Regions from separate parts of the Streptococcus rifensis genome, predicted to be linked through region 1. Evidence: predicted binding sites of a transcription regulator. Region 1 holds the regulator's gene; the other holds the start of a gene.

Region 1 (12,181 bases):
TTACGGTAGCGCATTAGTGACTCTACTAAAATCCAAATGATCCGGTAGAGTCCTAACAAGCTTAAGACAGTTTTAATTATCAGCATCCTCTGCTTCAAAGGCGGCGGCAGCTTCAGCCGCAGCACGTTGACGCGCTCTTTCTAAATCATCCACGTGAATGATATCGTCATCTTCTCCTTCATCGAGATCACGAAGTTCTACTTCATTGTCATCTTCATCAAGGACACGCATGTCAAGACCGAGCGATTGCAATTCTTTTACAAGGACACGGAAGGATTCTGGCACACCTGGTTTTGGAATTGGGTTTCCTTTGGTAATGGCTTCATAGGCCTTCAAACGTCCTGTTACGTCATCTGATTTGTAAGTCAGGATTTCTTGAAGGACATTTGAAGCACCATAGGCTTCAAGGGCCCAAACCTCCATCTCACCGAAACGTTGTCCACCAAACTGAGCTTTACCGCCGAGTGGTTGTTGGGTAACGAGTGAGTAAGGACCTGTTGAGCGGGCATGAAGTTTATCATCAACCATGTGGTGAAGTTTGATCATGTACATGACCCCAACAGACACACGGTTATCAAATGGCTCACCTGTACGACCATCATAGAGAACGGTCTTAGCATCTGAATCCATACCAGCTTCTTTAACTGTCTCCCAGAGATCCTCTGAGGAAGCTCCGTCAAAGACAGGTGTCGCAATATGAATGCCTAAGTTGCGGGCTGCCATACCAAGGTGGAGTTCCATAACCTGACCGATGTTCATACGAGATGGTACCCCGAGTGGGTTGAGCATGATATCAACCGGGGTCCCATCTGGAAGATATGGCATGTCTTCGACAGGAACAATACGGGATACGACACCCTTGTTTCCGTGACGACCGGCCATTTTATCCCCGACTTTGATCTTACGTTTCTGAGCGATGTAAACACGGACAAGCATGTTGACACCAGATTGCAATTCATCGCCATTAGCTCGCGTAAAGATTTTCACATCGCGAACGACACCATCGGCACCGTGAGGGACACGAAGAGAAGTGTCACGCACTTCGCGGGATTTATCGCCAAAGATAGCGTGAAGAAGACGTTCTTCAGCAGAAAGGTCTTTTTCACCCTTAGGCGTTACCTTACCAACAAGGATATCCCCTTCTTTTACTTCAGCACCAATACGGATAATACCCATTTCATCTAAGTCTTTAAGAGCATCTTCACCAACGTTAGGGATTTCACGCGTAATTTCTTCAGGGCCTAACTTAGTATCACGTGTTTCTGATTCGTATTCTTCCAAGTGAACAGAAGTGTAAACATCTTCTTTCACAAGGCGTTCACTCATGATGACCGCGTCCTCAAAGTTATACCCTTCCCAAGTCATGTAGGCAACGATAGGGTTTTGACCAAGGGCCATTTCTCCACGTTCCATAGAAGGTCCATCAGCAATAAAGTCCCCTTTTTCAACCTTATCACCAACTTTGACAAGAGTCCGTTGGTTGTAGGCTGTACCTGAATTAGAACGGCGGAATTTTGTAATACTATAAATATCAAGAGAGCCATCTTCACGGCGGACTTCTACCTTATCAGCGTCAGCATAACTAACGGTTCCATTATGTTGAGCAATGACAGCAGCACCTGAATCATGGGCAGCTTGGTATTCCATACCAGTTCCCACATAAGGAGCCTTTGGATCGATCAACGGCACAGCCTGACGCTGCATGTTAGCTCCCATAAGGGCACGGTTGGAGTCGTCATTTTCTAGGAATGGAATACAAGCTGTCGCAACGGCAACGACCTGCTTAGGTGATACATCCATGAAGTCCGCTTGGTCAGCTGGAAATTCTTGGTTGTTCCCTTGGTGACGTCCCATAACGATATCGCTAGCAAAGGTACGGTCTTCGTTGAGGGGCGAGTTAGCCTGAGCGACGATAAACTCATCTTCTTCATCAGCAGTCAGCCAAACGATTTCGTCCGTTACCTGACGTGTTTCTGGATCAATCTTACGGTATGGCGTTTGAATAAAGCCGTATTTGTTGAGGTGCCCGTAAGAGGACAAGTTATTAATCAAACCGATGTTTGGTCCTTCTGGCGTCTCGATGGGACACATCCGACCATAGTGGGTGTAGTGAACGTCTCGAACTTCATATCCCGCACGATCACGCGTCAAACCACCAGGCCCTAAGGCTGATAAACGACGTTTGTGCGACAACTCAGACAGTGGGTTGTGCTGGTCCATGAACTGAGACAACTGAGAAGAGCCAAAGAATTCTTTAACAGCTGCTGTCACTGGACGGATATTGATGATGCTTTGAGGCGTTAAGACTTCATTATCTTGCGACGACATGCGCTCGCGCAAGTTACGTTCCATACGCGTCAAACCGATGCGTACTTGGTTCCCCAACAGTTCCCCAACAGCACGGATACGGCGGTTTCCTAAGTGATCAATATCATCCACACGGCCGAGACCTTCTGCCAAATTAAGGAAGTAGTTCATAGACGCCAAAATGTCAGCAGGGGTAATCGTACGTAACCGTTCATCTGGGTTAGCATTACCAATCACATGAATCACACGATCAGGATCTGTTGGCGCAACAACCTTAAAGCGCTGTAATTCTACAGGTTCTGTCAATACAGCGGAGTCATTTGGAATATAGGTAATCTTATTCAAATCACCATCCAGTTGCTCAGCGATAGAGTCAATGACCTGACGGGTCATAACTGTTCCTGACTCAACCAAGATTTCCCCTGTTTCAGGATCCACCAAAGGCTCGGCAATCGTTTGGTTCAAGAGACGGGTTTTAATATTTAGTTTTTTATTTATCTTATAGCGACCCACCGCTGCCAAATCGTAACGGCGTGAATCAAAGAATCGCGCGGTCAAAAGAGTACGGGACGAATCAGCTGTTTTGGGTTCACCTGGACGAAGGCGCTCATAAATTTCTTTGAGAGCTTCATCTGTCCGTGAGTCAGATAGGTTTTTATGCAAATCTTTTTCAATGGTATTGCGAACAATTTCGCTATCGCCAAAGATGTCAAAGATTTCATCGTCTCCAGAAAATCCGAGGGCACGCACAAGGGTCGTAAATGGAATTTTACGGGTACGGTCGATACGGGCATAACCGATATCTTTAGAGTCGCTTTCAAGCTCCAACCATGCACCACGGTTAGGGATAACGGTTGTACCATAGCCAACTTTACCGTTTTTGTCCACCTTATCGTTGAAATAAACACCTGGTGAACGGACGAGCTGAGAAACGATAATCCGCTCACCACCATTGATGATGAAGGTTCCCATTTCAGTCATCAGTGGGAAATCTCCAAAAAAGACTTCCTGCGTTTTAATCTCACCAGTTTCTTTGTTAATCAAGCGGAAGGTAACAAAGATTGGAGCAGAATAAGACGCATCATGAAGACGAGCTTCTTCTAAGGTATATTTGGGTTCCCGCATTTCATAACCCACAAACTCCAATTCCATGGTGTCTGTAAAGTTAGAAACAGGAAGTACATCTTCAAAAACTTCCTTCAATTCCCGATCCAGAAATTCTTTGTAAGAATCGGTCTGGATTTCAATCAAGTTTGGTAAATCAAGAACTTCTTTAATTCTTGAAAAGCTACGACGGGTACGGTGCTTACCGTACTGAACTTCATGTCCTGCCAAGTTGTTAGCTCCTTTTCTGTGATAGGACTGGGTTAGCCAGTCGATCGCAACAGTTGTTTTCTATTGAATTAACTAACTGTTTGATAAACAAATGCCGTCTTTGGCCCCCTAATTATTAGAATCTTTAAATTTATGTAACAAACTCAAAAATTCCTAAAATTAGGCGCAAAAAGAGCAGCTAAATCTTCCTGTATAAGTTGGATTTAACTGCTGTTAGTCTTATTTGGACAATATTTCAAACAAAACCACGACAAATCTTTTAACTATTATACCGTGATTCTGCTTATTTTGCAAGCATTTTGAATAGGAATTATTCCTAACCAAGAAATCAAAAATAACTTATTCTTCGACCTCTTCATTGGTCTCTTCGGATGAATCAGAAGAACTCTCACTTGATTCAGATGATTCTTCTGTTTCCTTGTCACTATCTTCTTCCTCGTCTTCCTCGTCGGAGGAATTGTCCCCAGCAATACTTCCCCAAGCCTTGGCGTAGTCAGCATCAGTACCACCAACTCCGAATCGGTATCCCGTCACCGGCGCCCCGTTAATAGCCCAATAACTCGTTGTTGTCGCGCCTCCAACATTAATAGCTCTACCATTAATGGTAACCTGACCAGGTCTTTGACCAGTAGAGGATAGAACCTGTGAGGCAATCACGCTTGAGTCTAGTTCAAAGCGTTCACCAATATTCCCAAAAATATTGGGATCTGCTGCGTAAATTGCAGCCACTAAACGAGCCATGTACTGGGCGTTTCTGTTATATCCCGTATCGTCAGGCATGGCTGTATTGTCGTCATGTCCTGCCCAACCACTCAGGGTAACAGCTGGTGTCGCGAGACTAAGCCATACATCCTTGTAGTAATCTGTAGATCCTGTTTTACCAATCCAATCTGCCCCAGCCAAGGTGCCATTTATGCCTCGCAAATTATTGAGGAAATAAGTCGTAGCCCCAGACGTAATCGGTCCTCTCAAAAGATTTTGCATAATGGTTGCAGTCGCTTTTGAAAAGACTTGAACCGGTTCTGCTTGATGCTGGTGAATGGCTTCCCCGTTCTCATCTGTAATGCTTTCGACCATATAGTGCTTTTGGTAGACCCCATCATTTGCCAAAGTCTGGTAAGCATTGGCCATTTGGGCAACAGTTACCTCAACACCAGATCCTAATGGTAAACTTTCAATCCCATATTCAGCAATCGAAATATTCATCTTCTCCATATAGGACTGGACGTCCACACCAGTATTTCTAAGGAGGCTATAGGTCCAATAAGCTGGAATGTTTTGCGACTGGTTCAATGCTGTTTGGAGCGTCTCCATATGGGTACCAGAGCTAACACCATGCATAATTTTTTGCCCACTAGCATAGGTCGCTGGGTAATTGGAAACCATAGAAGCTGACCCCATCAACCCTTGGTCAATAGCGATGGCATAAGGTAAAATCGGTTTAATATTGGAACCTGGAGAGCGATAGGTGTTAAGCGCATGGTTGACTTGGTTGCTAGCATAGTTGTAGCCGCCCACAAAAGCGATGATTGCGCCTGTTTTATTATCCAGCAACACATTGCCTACTTCAACTGTAGAAGTGCCATCTTGCAGGACTCCGGAATGGGCAACCGCGGCCTCTTGCATGGCTTGGTAGACAACTGGGTTAATAGTTGTTTTAACCGTATAACCTCCCAAGCTAAGTTCTTGGTTGGCCATTTCCTTGTAAGTTTGAACGGTTTCTGCCTTTTGCAGGTCTTCTTCCGAAACCTGATCACGCTTAATTAACAAGTCATAGATAATGGCCTCAGCTTCTTCAACGACCGCATAATAAAGGTAGTCACCCGTATCACTCATGATTGGTTCTCCTGGGAGAAAGTCTTGAGAGATATCATAGGCTTTGTAAATCTCATACTCCTCTTCAGAAAGAACACCTGTCCGATACATACTATAGAGCACATCCTTAGAACGCTCAATGCCATAAACCATAGCGTCAGCCGTTTTGAGAGTCCCATCAGAAGCATAAGGAGAGTAGACAATAGGGCTCTGTGGTAATCCCGCTATAAAAGCAGCCTGTGGAATAGAGAGTTCAGTCGCAGAAACACCAAAGATTCCTTGAGCTGCTTCTTCAACACCAGCAATATTTTGTCCATGGTTGTTCCGGCCAAAGGAAGAAACATTGAGATAGAGGGTTAAAATCTCATCCTTACTCAGCAGTCTTTCCAATTCCATGGCATAAACAATTTCAGATGCCTTACGAGAGTAAGTTAATTCATTTCCGACAACTTGTTGCTTAATCAGCTGCTGCGTTAACGTTGATCCACCGCTTGATGATCCTAATCCAAGGGAGCCCAAGGCTGCACGAAAAATAGCTTTGGGAACAACACCGTCATGAGTTTCAAAGTTTTCATCTTCAATTGAAGTGACGGCTTGTTTAATATAGGGTGAAATCTCTTCGCTAGAAACCTCAGTTCTTAAAAGATCAGACTTGACCTCAGAAATAAGAGTGTCGTCTGCATAAGTCAACTTAGAAATACCGGTCACTTCACTAACTCGGCTGACCAAAGTCGCCTGATCCATGGCTTCAACTTCTTCAAAAAGGCTACCCAGATACCCCAGTCCAACCCCAGCGATAAGAGCGCTCCCAAGCACTGCAAGGATAAACAGCGTATTAAAACCCATTTTAACTCCACTAAGAATCCTGTCAAGATAGGGGACTATTTTAATGAGTCCAGATTTTTCCCAGAAAGCAACTACTTTCGTTTTAACTGTATTTACTTTTTCGTTGTTTTGTATGTTTTTCAATTTCTCAAAATCAAATTTTGCCATTAAAAACTCCTTATCCAGCCCATTATAACATATTTTTTTAATTCTTCGCCATCTCAAGATAAATTTGTGATATAATGGAAACATTACTGAAATCGAGACTATCAGTCTAATCAGTAGTTCTGTTTTCAAAAACAGATAGCAAAATCTAAAAAGGAGAATAGCCTATGAACATCTTTGAAGAACTCAAAGCGCGCGGCCTTGTTTTTCAAACAACAGACGAAGAAGCCCTTGAAAAAGCCTTGACAGAAGGGAGCGTCGCTTATTATTCAGGCTATGACCCAACTGCTGATAGCCTGCACCTAGGTCACCTAGTGCCCATCTTGGTCTGCCGTCACCTGCAATTAGCAGGACACAAGCCTTTTCCGCTAGTCGGTGGAGCTACTGGGCTTATTGGGGACCCGTCTTTTAAGGATGCTGAGCGTAGCCTTCAGACCAAAGAAACGGTTGATGGTTGGGTGGAAAAAATCCAAGGTCAACTCTCTCGTTTTCTTGATTTTGAGAATGGTGAGAACAAGGCTGTCATGACCAATAACTACGACTGGTTTGCCTCTATCAGTTTTATCGATTTCTTGCGTGATGTCGGGAAATATTTCACTGTCAACTACATGATGAGCAAGGAATCTGTCAAAAAACGGATCGAAACTGGAATTTCCTACACCGAGTTTGCCTACCAAATCATGCAAGGGTATGATTTCTACGAACTCAATCGCGCCCACAACGTCACCCTGCAAATCGGGGGTTCTGACCAATGGGGCAACATGACTGCAGGTACTGAGTTGCTTCGCCGCAAGGCTGACAAAACAGGCCATGTCATCACCGTACCTCTCATTACCGACTCAAGTGGTAAAAAATTCGGAAAATCAGAAGGTAACGCTGTTTGGTTGGACGCTTCTAAGACCAGTCCTTATGAAATGTACCAATTCTGGCTCAATGTCATGGACGAAGATGCGGTTCGCTTCCTAAAAATCTTTACGTTCTTGACCTTAGAAGAAATCGAAGACATTCGTGTCCAATTTGAAGCAGCACCGCATGAACGCCTAGCTCAAAAAATCTTAGCCAAAGAAGTTGTAAGCCTCGTTCACGGAGAAGACGCTTACAACCAAGCGCTGAAGATTACCGAACAACTCTTTGCAGGCAATATCAAGGGCCTTTCAGCTGAAGAACTCAAAGCTGGACTCAGCAACGTTCCGAACTACGCTGTTCAAGCAAAGGATGACTTAACTATCGTCGAACTCTTGGTTGCAGCTGGTGTTGTTACCTCTAAACGCCAGGCCCGAGAAGATGTCCAAAATGGAGCCATCTACATCAACGGCGACCGTGTTCAAGACCTTGACTACACCTTGTCAGACAAGGATAAGATTGACAACGAGCTCACTGTCATCCGCCGTGGAAAGAAAAAATACTTTGTTTTAACGTTTTAAGAAGCTTAAAAGCACTGGCCCACCAGTGCTTTTTGCTTTAGTCAATGTCAAACTTGATTTCTTGTTGCTTGACGCCAATTTTAAGAAGATGGCCAGAACTTAATTCTCCAGACAAGAGTTTCTCTGCCAACGGGTCTTCCAATGCTGTTTGAATTGCCCGGCGCAGTGGTCTCGCCCCCATCTCTGGATCATAACCGAGTTCTGCTAAGCGCTTAAGAGCAGAAGGCTGTATTTTCACCTTGATATCCTTCTCGGCTAAACTATCAATGAGCGGTTGTACCATAATTTTAACCACTTCTTGCATATGAACTTGGTCAAGGCTATGAAAGACAATTTTTTCATCGACGCGGTTAAGAAATTCTGGTCTGTAGTGCCGTTTCAACTCTTCAAAAATTCGTTTTTCCATATTAGCATGGTCAAACCGTAGATCCTTGCTTCCAAATCCAACTGTCTTATCGTCCCGAAGAGCTGTCGCTCCAAGGTTAGAGGTCATGATGATTAAGGTGTTAGAAAAATCAACCTTGCGTCCACGGCTGTCAGTTAACTGTCCATCATCCAGAACCTGAAGGAGGACATTAAAGATATCTGGATGAGCCTTCTCAACCTCATCAAAAAGGAGTACAGAGTAAGGTTTGTTGCGAACTTTTTCCGTCAACTCCCCACCTTCTTCATAACCGACATAACCAGGAGGCGCTCCATTGAGGCGACTTGCTGCAAATTTTTCCATGTACTCAGACATGTCAAAACGTAGCAAGGCTGACTCATCATCAAAAAGCACTTCTGCTAAGGCTTTGGCAAGCTCAGTTTTCCCAACCCCAGTAGGACCTAGGAACATAAAGGATCCTATCGGACGCTTGGTTTGACGAATTCCCGATTGATTACGCCTGATGGCACGGCTGACAGCCGAAACAGCGGCATCTTGTGCAATCACGCGCTTGTGTAATTCGGCCTCTAAATTAAGGTATTTCTTGGCTTCCGTCTTGGTTAATTTAGTGACTGGAATACCAGACAAGCGGCTAAGGGTCGTCAAGATATCGTCTTCGGTGACGCTAATTTTTGAATTCCACTCTTCTCTATCAAGCAACCTTTCAACTCTTTTCAGCTCTCCTGCCATCAAAGCACGGTCCAGTTCATTTAGTTCCGGTTGAATGCCTGCATGGCCGGCCTTATTTTGGGCAGTAGCGGCAGCCTCATCTAAAAGGTCAATAGCGGAATCAGGAAGGTTTTTCCCTGTTAAATAGCGCTTAGCATAGGTCACCGCCGTTTCCACCGCTTTGTCCGAAATAGAGACACGGTGGTGTTGCTCATACGTTTCTTTTAGACCTTGCAAAATCGTAATCGCCTCTGTTTCTGATGGTGATTCTACAACAACTTTGGCAAAGCGACGAGATAAAGCGGAGTCTTTTTCAATGTGTTTTTGGTACTCATCTTGGGTTGTTGCCCCGACCATATGAAGGGTCCCACGAGATAGGGCAGGCTTTAGGATGTTAGCTGCATCCATCGTACTATCAATCCCGCTTCCGCTCCCCATAATAGTATGGAGTTCATCGACAAAGAGAATCACTTGGCCATCTGCCTCAATATCATCAATGATATTGTTCATCCGTTCCTCAAAATCACCGCGAAAACGGGTCCCCGCAATAACCGACATTAATTCCAGTTCCAAGACACGCATCTTGGCCAATTTCTCAGGAACCTCACCTGCTGCAATGCGTTGGGCAAGACCTAGCGCTAGTGCTGTTTTACCGACACCCGCATCTCCGACTAAAACAGGATTATTCTTTGTTTTTCGACTGAGAATCTGGACCATGCGTGAAATTTCAGCATCGCGTCCAATAACTGGCTCTATCTCTCCTTGACGAGCAGCTTCGGTCAAATCGCGGGTATAATCTTCTAATCCTCCACTTGGTGCACTAGGCATCCCCATCATATTAGCCATATTGCCCTTAGAGGCTCCTGAATTGCCCTTAATCATCGCTCGAATGGCTTTAATATCTGCTTTAGTCATTCCGGCTTTATGCTCTAGGTTTTTTCGCAAGTCGACCATGGTCACATCATGCTCTCCTTGCTCAGTCGTAAAACCAACTTCCTCGAGGACACGACAAGCCAGAGATGCACCATCTAAAATAATAGCTAGCAACAGGTGCTCTGTTCCCAGTTCTTTGGCTTTAAGGGTTTGGGCAATGGCCTTAGCAAACTCAGTAAGATTACGCAACCGCTTGGAATGGGGCAAAACAGTAAAGTCTCCAACCTCTTCACGCATTTCCTTTTCGGTCACTGCATAAATGGCCCGATCATAGTCATTGAAATCAAAGTCAAAATCCTGTAAAGCTGAGCCAGCTATCGACTCGCCATTGCCAATAAAACTCAAAAGAACATGCCACGACTCAACTGATTGGCAACCATAGCGTTGAGCAAGAATCTGTCCATCTTCCCAAGCTGTTCTCATACCGTGTGATAATTTCATACGTTTCAGTTACTCTTTTCTATCTAATTGCTGAATAATCCGTCGCAACGAATTTGCTCGAATCTTATCAGCTTCTGCTCCTAAAACCTCATTAGTACTCATGGCTAAAATGAGATTTCCCTCTCTTTCTGTCATCAACTTTTGTTCAAACAACATTTGAATAATATCTGTAAAAACGGTCTGACTGACTTGATTTCCAAGACTAAGTCTCAACCCTTCTAATCGGTGGTGATGATCTGAAAAATCAATTTTATCGATGCGGATATAGCCACCGCCACCGCGTTTGCTTTCAACCACATACCCACGGCTCTCAGTAAACCTCGTCTTAATCACATAGTTAATCTGACTTGGAACAACTTCAAAAGACGCCGCCACTTCGCTACGCTTTAGCTCTACAAAACCAGCTTGGGCTAAACGCTTTTTAATATAAGCTTCAATGCTATCAGATGTATTTTTGGGCTCCATCAGACCACCTCCTCTGACTATCTTTGACTATTATATCAAAAAAATGATCAATTAGGAACTAAAGAGGTACAGAGAAGAAAAGCTCTCCCATGGGATATTTGATTATTTCAAGTTCAATAGCTTTTAGTTGACCTTTCTGACAGAAGCCTATACAATAAGACTATTATCATTAAGGATGGTTTTATGCATTATCTTATTTTATTATTGATTTCAATGGTGCCATTGATTGAACTTCGTGGTGCAGTGCCTTACGGTATTGCTAATGGGATTCCCTTTTGGCAAGCCCTTTCCCTGGGTGTCCTTGGGAATATGTTGCCAGTGCCGATTATTTTCTTTTTTGCCCACAAAGTATTGGTCTGGGGTGCTGATAAACCTGTAATTGGCCCTTTCTTCAGCTGGTGTCTTCGTAAAGGCCAAAAAGGAGGAAAAGTCTTGGAAGAAAAAGCTGGTAAGAACGGGATTTTCCTAGCCCTTCTTCTATTTGTCGGTATTCCTATCCCAGGTACAGGGGCTTGGACTGGAACTTTAGCAGCCAGTATTTTAGGATGGGACTTCAAAAAAAGTGTTGTGGTCATTATGCTAGGGGTAATTTTAGCAGGTGTGATCATGGGGCTCTTGACGGTCTTTGGTCTCAATGTTTTTAGCCATTAAAAAGTATTCTACCTCACTAGACGACTAGTGAGGTAGAATACTTTTTTGATAATTGATCAGCCTAAATAGCTAGTGGATGTTTTGCCCCTGAATTAATCGTCTAAGGCAGCAACATACTGATCTACTGCTAAAAGAGCCGAAGCCACATCATCTGCTGTAATGGCAAATGGCATTTGATGAATGGTCTCTCCTTCAATCGTTGCTTGTTTTCCAACTTTAAGCAGGGTATCATAATCCGCATCAGCTAAGTGCAATTCTGATAACCGTGTTGGTAAGTTCAAGGCTTGGTAGAAGCGAATATGTTTGTTTATCTCTTCTTTTGGACGATTTTCCAAGAACAGTTGGGTCAAGGTGCCATAGGCCACTTTTTCACCATGGGTCAAATGATGAATATCGCCTTCTAATGCTGTAAAACCATTGTGGATAGCGTGAGCAGCTGCAAGCCCAGCACTTTCAAAGCCAAGACCACTCAGCAAGGTATTGGCCTCCACAATATTTTCTAAAGCTTTCGTCACTACTTTGGCTTCACAACTGGCCATAGCTTGGAGGCCATCGGCAAACAGGGTCTTTTCACAAGCTTGGGCAATCGCAACTCCTGCAATGGTTTGGTGCCCACCAGCCATGGTTGTTCCATTATTTTGGACAACAGCTCTAGCTTCTACCCAAGTCGCAAGACCATCGGCAATCCCTGAAGCTAGTAAACGCGGTGGTGCTTGACAGATGACCT
Region 2 (12,181 bases), on a different contig from region 1:
AAAACGAGATAGGGCAATCCCCAATGAAAAATAAGTACGAAGCGATCCTGAAATAAAAGCCATCTGTTCTTCTGGTAAACTATTAAACAGGAGAGCCTGTAATTTGGGATTGACACCACCCGTAACAATCCCAATAAAGAAAAGGACCAGTAAAACAAGGTGAATCTGACGGATTAACAGAGCTGAAAAGACCAAAACCAGTAGGAAGCCACAAAAACCAACGATGGCAAACATATCCAGTTTCTTAAAAAGTTTTGATCCCACTAAACTACCCACAATAGCCCCAATACTCATGGTCATGCTAATAGCTGCAATGGTCGTCGGTGCATTGATCAGCACAAAATCTGGAAATTCTGAAATAATCAAAACAACCAAGGTATCAACTGCACTTCCCAAGCCATTGATGATGGGAATCAAAATCAAAACCCGCTTTAAGACATCGATGCGAAAGACTTCTTTCACCACCAGCTGCAAACTATCCTTGAATTCCTGAATTGAGAAAATACCTTCTTTCTTATCCGCTAGCTGAATCGGATTAGCATCTAATTTTCTCTGAATCTTAGGGAGAAGCAAGCCCATCAAAACAGCACACACGGCGAAGGTCAAGGCATTGACATAGGCCAAGGTCGAATAGGCTAAGATTGTGATTAAGCTTGCCCCGATAGCTTGGAATAAGATATTACCTGACACTCCTAGTCCCATGCTCAACCCCAAGGCCGCTTCACGATCTTCATTTGAAACCATGCGCAAACTAACCGGTAGATAAAGAGCATTTTCATATTGTCCCGCCAAGTCTGAAATCAGATTGACCACTATGGCCACAAGGACTATCCATAAAGCAGGCGTAAAAGACATGGCAAAACCGACCAGAAGATACAAGAGGCACCTAAGGACCTGGGTAGCCACAATCTGTTGCAACTTGTTGGCCTTACGGTCTGCCACATAAGACAAGACCATCCGTGTAAACAAGGGAATCATTTCAGAGAATCCAAGTAGGGCCAAAGCCAATTTGGTATCAGGCAGGAGCAAGATGTAATTCATCAAGGCCATGTAATAGAGAACATCACCAAAATTAGAGAGCAAGTCGGTGAACAAAACCGATAGATAGAGTTTATTGGACAATACCTTTTTCATAAAAAACCTTCGCTTTATTATTTATTTAGTTATTACTTTATTAAACTATATCATAATTATTTAATTTAGTAAATACTAAATTATAAATAAAGTTAAAACAAAATATCAGTAGCCTTTATATGAAAAATTTCTAAGGCCTGCCATAACTGACCATAGCCAAACAAATCGTGACTCACGTTAATGGCCCCTTTGATGTCTATCCATCATTCATCTTGACACAACAAAACAGCTCATCTTTTAAAAGACAAGCTGTGTTATTCTAAAATATTAATCCTATAAGACTTTTGAAAGAAAGTCCTTCGTTCTTTCTTCCCTTGGATTTTCAAAAATTTGCTGAGGTGTCCCCTCTTCAACAATAACCCCGCCATCCATAAAGAGGACCCGGTCAGCCACTTCTTTAGCAAAGCCCATTTCATGCGTGACAATGGCCATGGTCATTCCCGATTGAGCCAAGTCTTGCATAACTGCCAAGACTTCCCCAACCATTTCCGGATCAAGAGCTGACGTTGGCTCGTCAAACAATAAGACATCAGGATCCATGGCTAAACCTCTAGCGATCGCAATCCGTTGTTGTTGGCCTCCTGACAAACTCTGTGGATAGGCCTCTGCCTTATCAGGAAGACCGACTTTCTCTAGGAGAGCCTTAGCTTTACTTTCTGCCGTGTCTTTGGACAGTCTCTTAGTCTTGATAGGCGAGAGCGTTATATTTTCAAGAACAGTCATATTTGGGAAAAGGTTAAACTGCTGAAAAACCATTCCCATTTTTTCACGCATCTTAAAGAGATCGTTGGATTTATCTGTAATATCCACCCCTTCAAATATGACTTGACCATCCGTCGCGTCCTCTAGCAGGTTCATAGACCTGAGAAGGGTTGATTTCCCTGAACCAGACGGACCAATAATAACAACGACCTCGCCTGGGTTAATCGTTAAATTAATCCCCTTTAAAACCTCATTATCCCCAAAGGATTTGTAAAGATTTCTGATATCAATAATCGGATCTTGCATTTAATTGCCTCCCTTATTCAAACGTCTCTCAACTTGCTTAACGATAAAGGACATCAAACTGGTCATGGCCAAATAATAAGCAGCCGCAAAGAGCAAAGGACTGAGAGGCAAGTAGGTCGTAACTGATACGGTTGTCGCCCCATTCCACAGCTCCATAACTCCGATTGTCGACAGGAGAGAACTATCCTTGATAATGGTAATAAATTCATTCCCTAAAGCTGGCAAAATGTTTTTAATAGCTTGTGGCATGATAACATAGCGCATGGTTGGCCACGGACGCATACCAAGGGAGTAGGCAGCTTCCATCTGACCTGATGGAACAGCATTAAGACCTGCCCTCACAATTTCAGAGACATAGGCACCACTATTCATTGAAATAATGATTATCCCGGGTAGCAGTCTTGATAAATCCATATCCAAAATCCCAATTTCAACAATTGGAGCAGATATCCGAATAAGGATAAAAGAAATCATGATTTGAACAACCATGGGAGTCCCACGGAAAATCCAAATATAAACACTGGCTAGCCAGCCTAATACCCGCCATTTAGAACGTTGGGCCAATGCCAACAGGACTCCCAAAATCGTTCCAAAAAAGACAACGCAAAGAGAGATAATAAGAGTAATCAGGGCGCCATAATTAAAATAGGGCCAAAAATCTGGTAAAAATGAAAGCTGCATAAGGTCTCCGTTTCTAGATAAATCATATTATACAATGATTTGCATAATAATGCAATATCACTGAACCTGATTTAATCAAAATCTCTTAAATATTAGGAAATCCCCCCTTCTTTAAGATGAGACACTTAAATGCGACCGTAAGGGTATTGTTTTAGGGTGATAACCGCCCCTTCTATCCGCTGCTGCCTTGGCTAATTTTCTTGATTGTCATTTAGTGGTCATACGGACTATCTCTGATTCCTAAATAACACCTGCAACCTTAAACGACACAAAAAATGGCTCTGTTAGACAGAACCAAATCTTTTCAAACATTTTTGCTTAGTAAAGCAATTCGTAAATTTCCATCGCAATCAAATCAATGGAGTCAAAGGTGTACGTCTCATGCGCTTCAACATCACGTAATGTAAAAATAGAGCCATTTTCTTCATCGAAGCTATAGGACACCTCAGCAACAACAACACCGTCGCGCTCAAAATTCCGTTTTAAAGTGCCACCATCTTTAGCCATCAATTCAAGTCGATTGATAATTCTCACCAAATGTGATTCCATGTTTTTCTCCTTTAAACCGCTGAAACGGGCTTGAGTTCTTCATTCTGTCTCAAAACACCATTATTTCAGCTACAATTCTAATCTATGTCTCTATTTTACCATAAAAAGAGGCGGTTAGCCTAGGAAAAACACAAAAAACCAAGCTAAGGCTCTGTTAAACGCTGTTTCCTCATGGTTTTTAGACCATGAAAACCCCAAATGATCCCCCTTTGACCAATATCACTATAGAACCTTTTCAAGTTTGGTCGAGACGAATGACTGCCCACCTTATCTGGAGAACCCTTTTGAAACGATTGGTTTTCTCTGCCCATTCATCATTTGGTGCTAACACTGCTTTAATACCGTTTGGAGAATGGCCACCGCTCGATCAATCTCTGCATAAGTCACGGTCAATGGAGGTAGGAGACGGACGGTATTAGTGCCAGCTGTTAGGAGAATTAACCCTTCAGCTCTGGCTCGCTCAACAACATTTCCTAACTCCAAACTTGTCTCAATCCCAACCATTAAGCCAAGACCTCTCAAATCAGAGACAGACTCGCAGTCCTGAAGCTTATCTTTAAGCTGGGTCATTAAGTAGTCTCCTTTGGCAGAAGCTTCTTCCAGAAAACCAGGTTCTTTTAAAATCTGAAGTGTGGCTTTGCTGGCAGACATGGCAAGGACATTGCCTCCAAAGGTCGATCCATGGCTACCTGGACCAAAAGCATGGGCTAAAGAAGGCCGGCCTAACATGGCTCCCACTGGAACACCATTAGCTAAACCTTTGGCGAGTGTGACGATATCAGGTTCAATCTCATACTGCTCAAAGGCAAACAGCGTTCCTGTGCGCCCCATGCCTGTCTGAACCTCGTCCACGATTAGCAGGATATTCTGCTCATGACACAGGGTTTCAAGACCCTTGATAAATGCCTGATCAGCAGGATGAACACCCGATTCGCCCTGAACCAATTCCAGCATAACTGCAGCGGTGTTTTCACTAATTAAGGCCTCTACGCTTGAAAGGTTATTAAAGCTAGCATATTGAAAGCCCGATAGTAACGGACCAAAGCCTTTTTGGATTTTTTCTTGTCCTGTTGCGGACATGGCCCCAAACGTTCGGCCATGAAAAGAGTTTTTAAAGGTGATAATATCAGATTTACCCGTTGCTTTCCGGGCTAATTTAATCGCTGCTTCATTACTTTCAGCTCCACTGTTGCAAAAATAGGCCAGATAATTTCTCTCTCCAATCAGGAGATCAGCTACATCTTCTTGCAAAGGGTTCTGATACAGATTCGGCGTGTGCCAAAGGGTTTGCACTTGTTTGGTCAGACTTTGAACAAGATCAGGGTGAAAGCCCAGGTTCGTGACACCAATACCACTTGAAAAATCGAGATAGGCCTTGCCAGAAGAATCGTACAAGCTATTGTTTTCTGTCTTGACAAAAGTAATTGGCGACCGATGGTAATTTGGAAATAGATGGCTCATGGCGACTCCTTTTCTGATTATGCTCCTTTTAGGACATGGGTGCCTCCGTAGAGGGTTTGTCCGATAGAAACCCGGCCTACTCCTGATAAGACAGCCTGAGTCGCCCCAAGAACCTTTGGTATCATATTTCCTGTAATAATTCCTGAATCAATTTTTTGAGTCACATCCTGAGGCGTTAATTGCTCAAGAATATTGCCTGACTCTTTAACACCAGCAACATCTGTCATCATGATCAATTGCTCGGCTTGAAGGCCGACCGCTAACTGACTAGCAACATCATCGGCGTTGATATTGAGCCATTCGCCATCCTCTGTTTGACCCATTGATGGTAGAACAGGTATAATCCCTTGATCCAGAAGCTTTGTGATATAGTCCAAAGAAACACCTGTTACGGTTCCGACTTGCCCATACCGAACTTGATCGAGGTAATCAACATTCAGAATCTGGGGCAATTTTTGGTAAATTTGCAAAGCGTCCAAATCAGCATCATTCAGAGTCTGAGTAAGGCTTGGTCCTACAATCTGACACAGTCCTTGTTCAACACAAATCATCGCTTTCTTAGAAGTGACTCTAAGACCATCTTGTTTCTCAATAGGCAATTGGCAATTGGCCATCAGGTCATCGATGACAAAACCTCCACCATGGACGATAACAATTTGCTTGCCCTGGCTTTGCCACTCTTTAACGATTTTGATGAATTTCGGTGTAATGGATGTCGCTGCTACACCACCAAGTTTAATGACAATAATTTCTTTCATAATTCTGACCTTCCTCTTGCTCAGATTTGTTTTGCTTTTGATAATTTACGTATGGTAGAGGGCATTAATCTTGACGTAGTCATAAGATAAATCACAGCCCCAAGCTCGTCCTTGCCCCTGTCCTTGATTGAGATGAACGTGAATGATAATCGTGTCCTGTGCTAGGCGCTCTGCCATTATGTCCTGGTCATAGGGAACAGGAGCCGACCCTTTCAAAACTGGAATCTCTGCCAGATATAAATCGACAGCAGAAACATTCAAATGAACACCCGCATAGCCGACCGCTGATAGGATCCGTCCCCAATTGGGATCTTCTCCAAACATAGCCGTTTTTACTAAACTGGACCCCACAACTGTCTTAGCAATCATGCGAGCAGAAAGATCGTCGGGCGCTCCATCAACATCCACTTGAATCAGCTTAGTAGCCCCTTCACCATCTTCCGCAATTTTTTTGGCTAAGACAGTCATTGTCTGGTTAAGCAACTGGCAAAAGGTTTCATATTCAGGTGTGTTGTCCTTGATTTCCTCATGGACTGCACAGCCATTCGCCAGAACCAGAACCATGTCATTGGTCGACGTGTCGCCGTCAACCGTGATTTGATTAAAGGTTGTCTCTACCTCTTTTTTAAGCGCTTTTTGCAGCAAATCACTGGAAATATTAGCATCGCAGGTCACAAACCCTAGCATGGTGGCCATATTGGGATGAATCATTCCTGATCCCTTAGCCACCCCAGCCATGGTAATGGTTGTCCCAGCAATTTCTTCTTCCATCACGATTGTTTTCGTTTTTAAGTCTGTCGTTAAAATGGCTTGCGCAAATAATGTGGGATCTCCTCCTTGCTCAAGGCTGTCCAAACCATTTTTGACGTTATCGATGGAAAGTTGTTCTCCGATAAGTCCCGTTGAAGCGATAGCCACATAGTCCACTGGAAGGTCCAGCGTTTCAGCTGTTAGCTTCTGCATGAGTAAGGCATTATCGTAACCTTCTTGGCCTGTGCATGAATTGGCGATGCCTGAGTTCACAACGATAGCCTGAATTTTTCCACTAGAAGCAATCGTATCTCGTGTGACGACTAAAGGAGCCGCAATAACTTGGTTGGTAGTATAAACGCCGGCAACACTGGCTGGACAGCTTGATAAAACCCAACCAAAATCCAACTTCTTTCGTTTAAAACCAGCGTTTGCACCGTCTGCTGAAAATCCTTTTGGTGAGGCAATGGTTCCTTCAATGATTTTCATCTTTTCTCCTTTATATATAAGTAGCTAGGTTATCCAATCCTGCTGTTTCTGGAAAACCATACATAAGGTTAACATTTTGGATGGCTTGACCAGCAGCACCCTTAATTAAATTATCCAGTACTGTTATAACGGTTAGAACCTCTGTTCGGGAATTGTATTCCCAACCAATTGCAACGCGGTTAGAGCCAACTACCTGATGTAAATCTGGAAACTGGTTCCCCTGCAATTGAATAAAGGCACTCTCTTTATAGGCCTCTTTAAAGGCAAGGTCAACATCTTCTGCTGTCTTTCCATCCTTTAAATGAAGATAACTCGTTGCAACGATTCCTCTATTAACGGGAAGAAGTGACGTTGAAAATTGAAGATGGGGAATTTCAGGATTATGGGCCTGTAAAACTCGCATAATTTCTGGAATATGTTGATGGCGGTTGAGCTTATAAGTGCTGTAATTTCCATAGGCCTGCACAAAGTGACTAGACGCCGTTAAACTTTTTCCAGCACCCGTTAATCCCGACTTAGCATCCACAATGATGCTTTTTTCATCAATAATATCGACTAAAGGAAGCAGACTTAGTAGCGTCGCCGTCGCGTAGCAGCCAGGATTGGAAATGAATTTTTTGCCGAATAAAGTTGTCCACTCGCTCAAACCATAAGTAAATTGTTCTTGCTCTGAAGCAGGTGCTGCTGATTTGCCATACCATTTTTCATAGACCGCAGCGGGCAGGCGATAGTCACCAGATAAATCAACTACTGGAAAATCCTGCTCTAAAAAGCGACCGGCTATGTCTTTAGAGTAACCACTCGGCGTTGCTATAAAAACCAAGTCAACAGTCTTCATGATTTGCTCAGGATCCACAGCTTCTATCGTGAGTTTCTGGTCATTTCCCATATGGGGAAGCAAGTCGCTGAGACCATGTCCTACCGATTGACTGGCATGGACACTGTGCACCTCAATATGCGAATGTTGTCTTAATAAACGGTACAATTCTATGCCACTGTACCCTGTAACCCCGATAATAGCTACCTTGATAGTCTCCATAGATGTTCCCCTTCTTCTATCGATTATGCTTCTGGTAAGTGATCGTTTCCTGTCATTGTCATGTATAAAATAGCCTTGATGGAGTGTAGGCGGTTTTCCGCCTCTTGAAAAATAACCTCTGCCTGCTCTTGGAACACATCGTCCGTGATTTCCATCGCTTCTAACCCATATTTTTCATAGATTTCTTGACCAATAAGAGTATTTTTGTCATGAAAAGCTGGTAAGCAATGCAGGACAATCGTGTCTGGTTTATTGGTTTTAGCCAGTAAGGCTTGGTTGATTTGATAAGGCAAAAGCTGATCAATCCGCTCCTTAAAGTCGACATCCTCTCCCATGGACACCCAGACATCCGTATAAAGGGCATCTGCCCCTTCAACAGCAGTTACATCTTCTGTGATGGTCAGTGTATTCCCATGGCTCAATTGCTGAGCGATGGCTACAATTTCTGAGTCCGGTTGCAGGTCTTTAGGCGCAATGATTTTAACGTGGAGACCTAACATAGCTCCCGTTACTAAGAGTGAATTAGCAACATTGTTTCGCCCATCTCCCAAGTAGGCGATGGTCAGCCCTTCTAAATAACCAAATCTTTCTTTTAAGGTCATAAAATCTGCAATCATCTGGGTCGGATGCCAAGTATCCGTTAGCCCATTCCACACTGGAACCCCTGCGTGTTGAGCTAAGGTTTCGACATCTTCCTGGGAAAAGCCGCGGTATTCAATCCCGTCGAACATTGATCCTAAAACCTTAGCTGTGTCGACAACAGATTCTTTTTTTCCGAGCTGAATTTCACTCGCACCCAGATAGGTGGCTGCCATTCCCAAATCCTGAGCGGCAACCGTGAAGGCTACTCTTGTTCGTGTCGATGCTTTTTCAAATATCAAAGCAATATTGTTACCTTCTAAATATTTATGCGAAATTTTATTTTTCTTTAATGTCTTAAATGCTATAGATAACTCGATTAAACTAAGTATTTCACTTTTACTGAAGTCTATTTCTTTTACAAACGATTGCATATTATATCACCTTTTTTGAATATTTATGTAATTATTGCATAATCATGAAAAATAGTCAAGTCCTAAAGAGAACTTTTTTCTTGCATTCTCCCTAATAAGTGATATAATGAAATCATGATTTGACCATCTTTGACCTTTCGGTGGAAAAATCTTATCTTCTAGAAAAGGGGTACTTCAATGCTTTGTCATAACTGTCAAATTAACGATGCAACCATTCACCTATATAGCAATTTCAATGGTCGCCAACAGCAGGTTGACCTCTGCCAAAATTGTTATCAAATTATGAAAACAGACCCAGAAAATCCTATCTTAGGTGGGTTGTCCAACATCAAAAACCAACAAAAAAGTCCTTTTGATGACTTCTTTGATAATTTAAGCAACTTCCAACGTCCTCAGCAGGGCCCAGGCAATCAAACACCGCCAACCCAAGCTGGTCGTCAGGGTGGAAATGGTGGCAACCGTGGTGGAAATCAACAGCCACCTAAACCACAGGGCCTCTTGGATGAGTTTGGAATCAATGTCACTGAGATTGCTCGTCGTGGAGGCATCGATCCTGTTATTGGACGCGATGAGGAAATTGTTCGTGTGATCGAAATTCTTAACCGTCGTACCAAAAATAACCCAGTTCTTATTGGAGAGCCTGGTGTTGGTAAGACTGCTGTTGTTGAAGGGCTGGCTCAAAAGATTGTCGATGCTGATGTTCCTCATAAACTCCAAAACAAACAAGTCATCCGCTTAGATGTGGTTAGCCTTGTTCAAGGAACAGGTATCCGCGGCCAGTTTGAAGAGCGCATGCAAAAACTCATGGAAGAAATTCGTGAGCGCCAAGATGTTATTCTCTTTATCGATGAAATCCATGAAATCGTCGGAGCTGGTGCTGCTGGTGATGGGAATATGGATGCTGGAAACATTTTGAAACCAGCTCTTGCTCGTGGCGAGCTCCAATTAGTGGGGGCTACTACGCTCAATGAATACCGTATTATCGAAAAAGACGCAGCCCTGGAACGCCGCATGCAGCCTGTTCGTGTGGATGAGCCAAGTGTCGAGGAAACCATTACCATTCTAAAAGGGATTCAAAAGCGTTACGAAGACTACCATCATGTTCGTTACACTGATGAAGCCATCGAATCCGCTGCAACTTTATCCAATCGTTACATCCAAGACCGCTTCTTGCCAGACAAGGCCATTGACCTTTTGGATGAAGCGGGTTCTAAGATGAACCTAACACTCAACTTTGTCGATCCAAAAGAAATCGACCAACGTTTGGTGGAAGCTGAAAATCTCAAGGCACAAGCCACGCGCGATGAAGACTACGAAAAAGCAGCCTACTTCCGTGACCAAATTGCTAAGTTCAAGGAAATGCAAAAAGCAACTCTCGACGAGAAAGATATTCCTGTCATTTCTGAAAAAGAAATCGAAGCCATCGTCGAGCGCAAGACTAATATTCCGGTCGGTGACCTCAAAGAAAAAGAGCAAAGTCAGCTGATCAATCTCGCTAGCGACCTCAAGTCCCAAGTAATTGGCCAAGACGAGGCCGTTGACAAGATTGCTAAGGCTATCCGCCGTAATCGTGTTGGACTCGGCGCACCTAACCGTCCGATCGGCTCCTTCCTCTTTGTCGGGCCAACGGGTGTCGGTAAAACCGAGCTTTCTAAACAACTGGCTATTGAACTCTTTGGCTCTGCCGATAGTATGATTCGCTTTGATATGTCCGAGTACATGGAAAAACACAGTACAGCCAAACTTGTCGGTGCACCTCCAGGCTATGTCGGCTACGAAGAAGCTGGTCAATTGACAGAAAAAGTTCGTCGCAACCCTTATTCACTTATCTTGCTAGATGAGATTGAAAAAGCTCATCCAGATGTGATGCACATGTTCCTACAAGTCTTAGACGACGGCCGTCTGACGGATGGTCAAGGCCGTACTGTCAGCTTCAAGGATACCATTATCATCATGACTTCTAATGCTGGCACTGGTAAAGTCGAAGCTTCGGTTGGCTTTGGAGCTGCCCGTGAGAATCGGACAAACTCTGTTCTCGGACAACTCGGTGACTTCTTCAGTCCTGAATTCATGAACCGCTTTGACGGCATCATCGAGTTCCAAAGCCTCAGCAAAGCCAATCTCCTCAAGATTGTTGACCTCATGCTAGCTACCGTTAACGATAGACTTGGCCAAAACGGTATCACGCTACATGTAACCGATAAGGTTAAGGAAAAATTAGTCGATCTCGGTTACGATCCTAAGATGGGAGCTAGACCGCTCCGCAGAACTATTCAAGATCATATCGAAGACGCTATTACAGACTTCTACTTGGAAAATCCAACTGAGAAAGACCTCCGCGCTGTCATGACATCTGCTGGCAATATTGTGATTAAAGCAGCCAAAAAGTCTACGGAAACTGTCCCTATCGATGATGTCAAAAAATAGTTTTTCTGACTCTTAAACTGAAAATGTTTAAGAGTTTTTTACTCTAAAATCACCAAAATGCTATTTTTTTAGTATAATAGAACAAAAGGATTTGATGATGACTCTCTACCCATGGTAGAGAAAATATCCTCTCATTCAAGGTGTCGAAGGAGAAGCCCATGGCAAACCCAACTTTTGGTCAAAAGATAGACGGAGCTGATTATCAGAATCGTTATGGCGTCTATGCGATCATCCCTAATCCAGAAAATACAGAAATTATTCTGGTTCAAGCTCCGAATGGGGCTTGGTTTTTACCAGGTGGCGAAATCGAAGCTGGTGAAAATCATGAGCAAGCCCTCAGTCGAGAGCTCATCGAGGAACTAGGATATGCTGCCAAGATCGGAGACTTCTTAGGTCAAGCTGATGAGTATTTTTACTCGCGGCACCGCGACACTCACTACTATCACCCTGCCTACCTCTATGCTGTCACCTCTTTTTCAAAAGTTCAGCAACCCTTAGAAGACTTTAACCACCTTGCTTGGTTCCCGATAGACGAAGCCATCACTCAGCTCAAACGTGGTAGCCATCAATGGGGCGTCCAAGAATGGCAAAAAAGACAGTGACCCTAAACTCATGCGCTCAAGATTGAAAAGGAGATTGTCATGAAATTAATCAATACAACAAATAGTCACGCTGAACTCGTGACCAACCAACTCGCAAATACTGATGCGACTCTGGTAGAGACCTATACTGCCGGAAATACAGATGTCATTTTCACGCAGGCGCCTAAACACTATGAACTTCTAATCAGTAATAAGCACCGTGCTATTCGTCATGAGGAAGTGGAAAAAATCAGAGCTTTCTTTTTAAAACGGAAAATAGACACAACTATT

The links. Region 1 encodes CtsR, which represses protease genes until heat stress. Its sites were predicted from a motif close to TTGGTCAAAAAAGGTCAAANA; they were not measured.
Region 2: a site for CtsR is predicted at 8,999-9,019, ahead of ACVRYP_RS08755 (ATP-dependent Clp protease ATP-binding subunit). Genes of this name have one in related genera too.

Annotation. Positions count from the first base shown of each region.
Region 1 is NZ_JBRUCW010000007.1:1,382-13,562, forward strand. It holds gene rpoB (DNA-directed RNA polymerase subunit beta) at 73-3,642, opposite strand; gene pbp1b (penicillin-binding protein PBP1B) at 3,982-6,450, opposite strand; gene tyrS (tyrosine--tRNA ligase) at 6,615-7,871, shown strand; gene ACVRYP_RS05330 (ATP-dependent Clp protease ATP-binding subunit) at 7,909-10,338, opposite strand; gene ACVRYP_RS05335 (CtsR family transcriptional regulator) at 10,348-10,803, opposite strand; gene ACVRYP_RS05340 (COG2426 family protein) at 10,987-11,454, shown strand; gene ACVRYP_RS05345 (glycerol dehydrogenase) at 11,547-12,181, opposite strand, start outside.
Region 2 is NZ_JBRUCW010000014.1:16,278-28,458, forward strand. It holds gene ACVRYP_RS08710 (MFS transporter) at 1-1,134, opposite strand, end outside; gene ACVRYP_RS08715 (amino acid ABC transporter ATP-binding protein) at 1,408-2,142, opposite strand; gene ACVRYP_RS08720 (amino acid ABC transporter permease) at 2,143-2,823, opposite strand; gene ACVRYP_RS08725 (DUF1797 family protein) at 3,142-3,372, opposite strand; gene ACVRYP_RS08730 (acetylornithine transaminase) at 3,697-4,833, opposite strand; gene argB (acetylglutamate kinase) at 4,851-5,591, opposite strand; gene argJ (bifunctional glutamate N-acetyltransferase/amino-acid acetyltransferase ArgJ) at 5,637-6,830, opposite strand; gene argC (N-acetyl-gamma-glutamyl-phosphate reductase) at 6,841-7,860, opposite strand; gene argF (ornithine carbamoyltransferase) at 7,893-8,882, opposite strand; gene ACVRYP_RS08755 (ATP-dependent Clp protease ATP-binding subunit) at 9,060-11,309, shown strand; gene ACVRYP_RS08760 (NUDIX hydrolase) at 11,468-11,911, shown strand; gene ACVRYP_RS08765 (DUF1827 family protein) at 11,951-12,181, shown strand, end outside.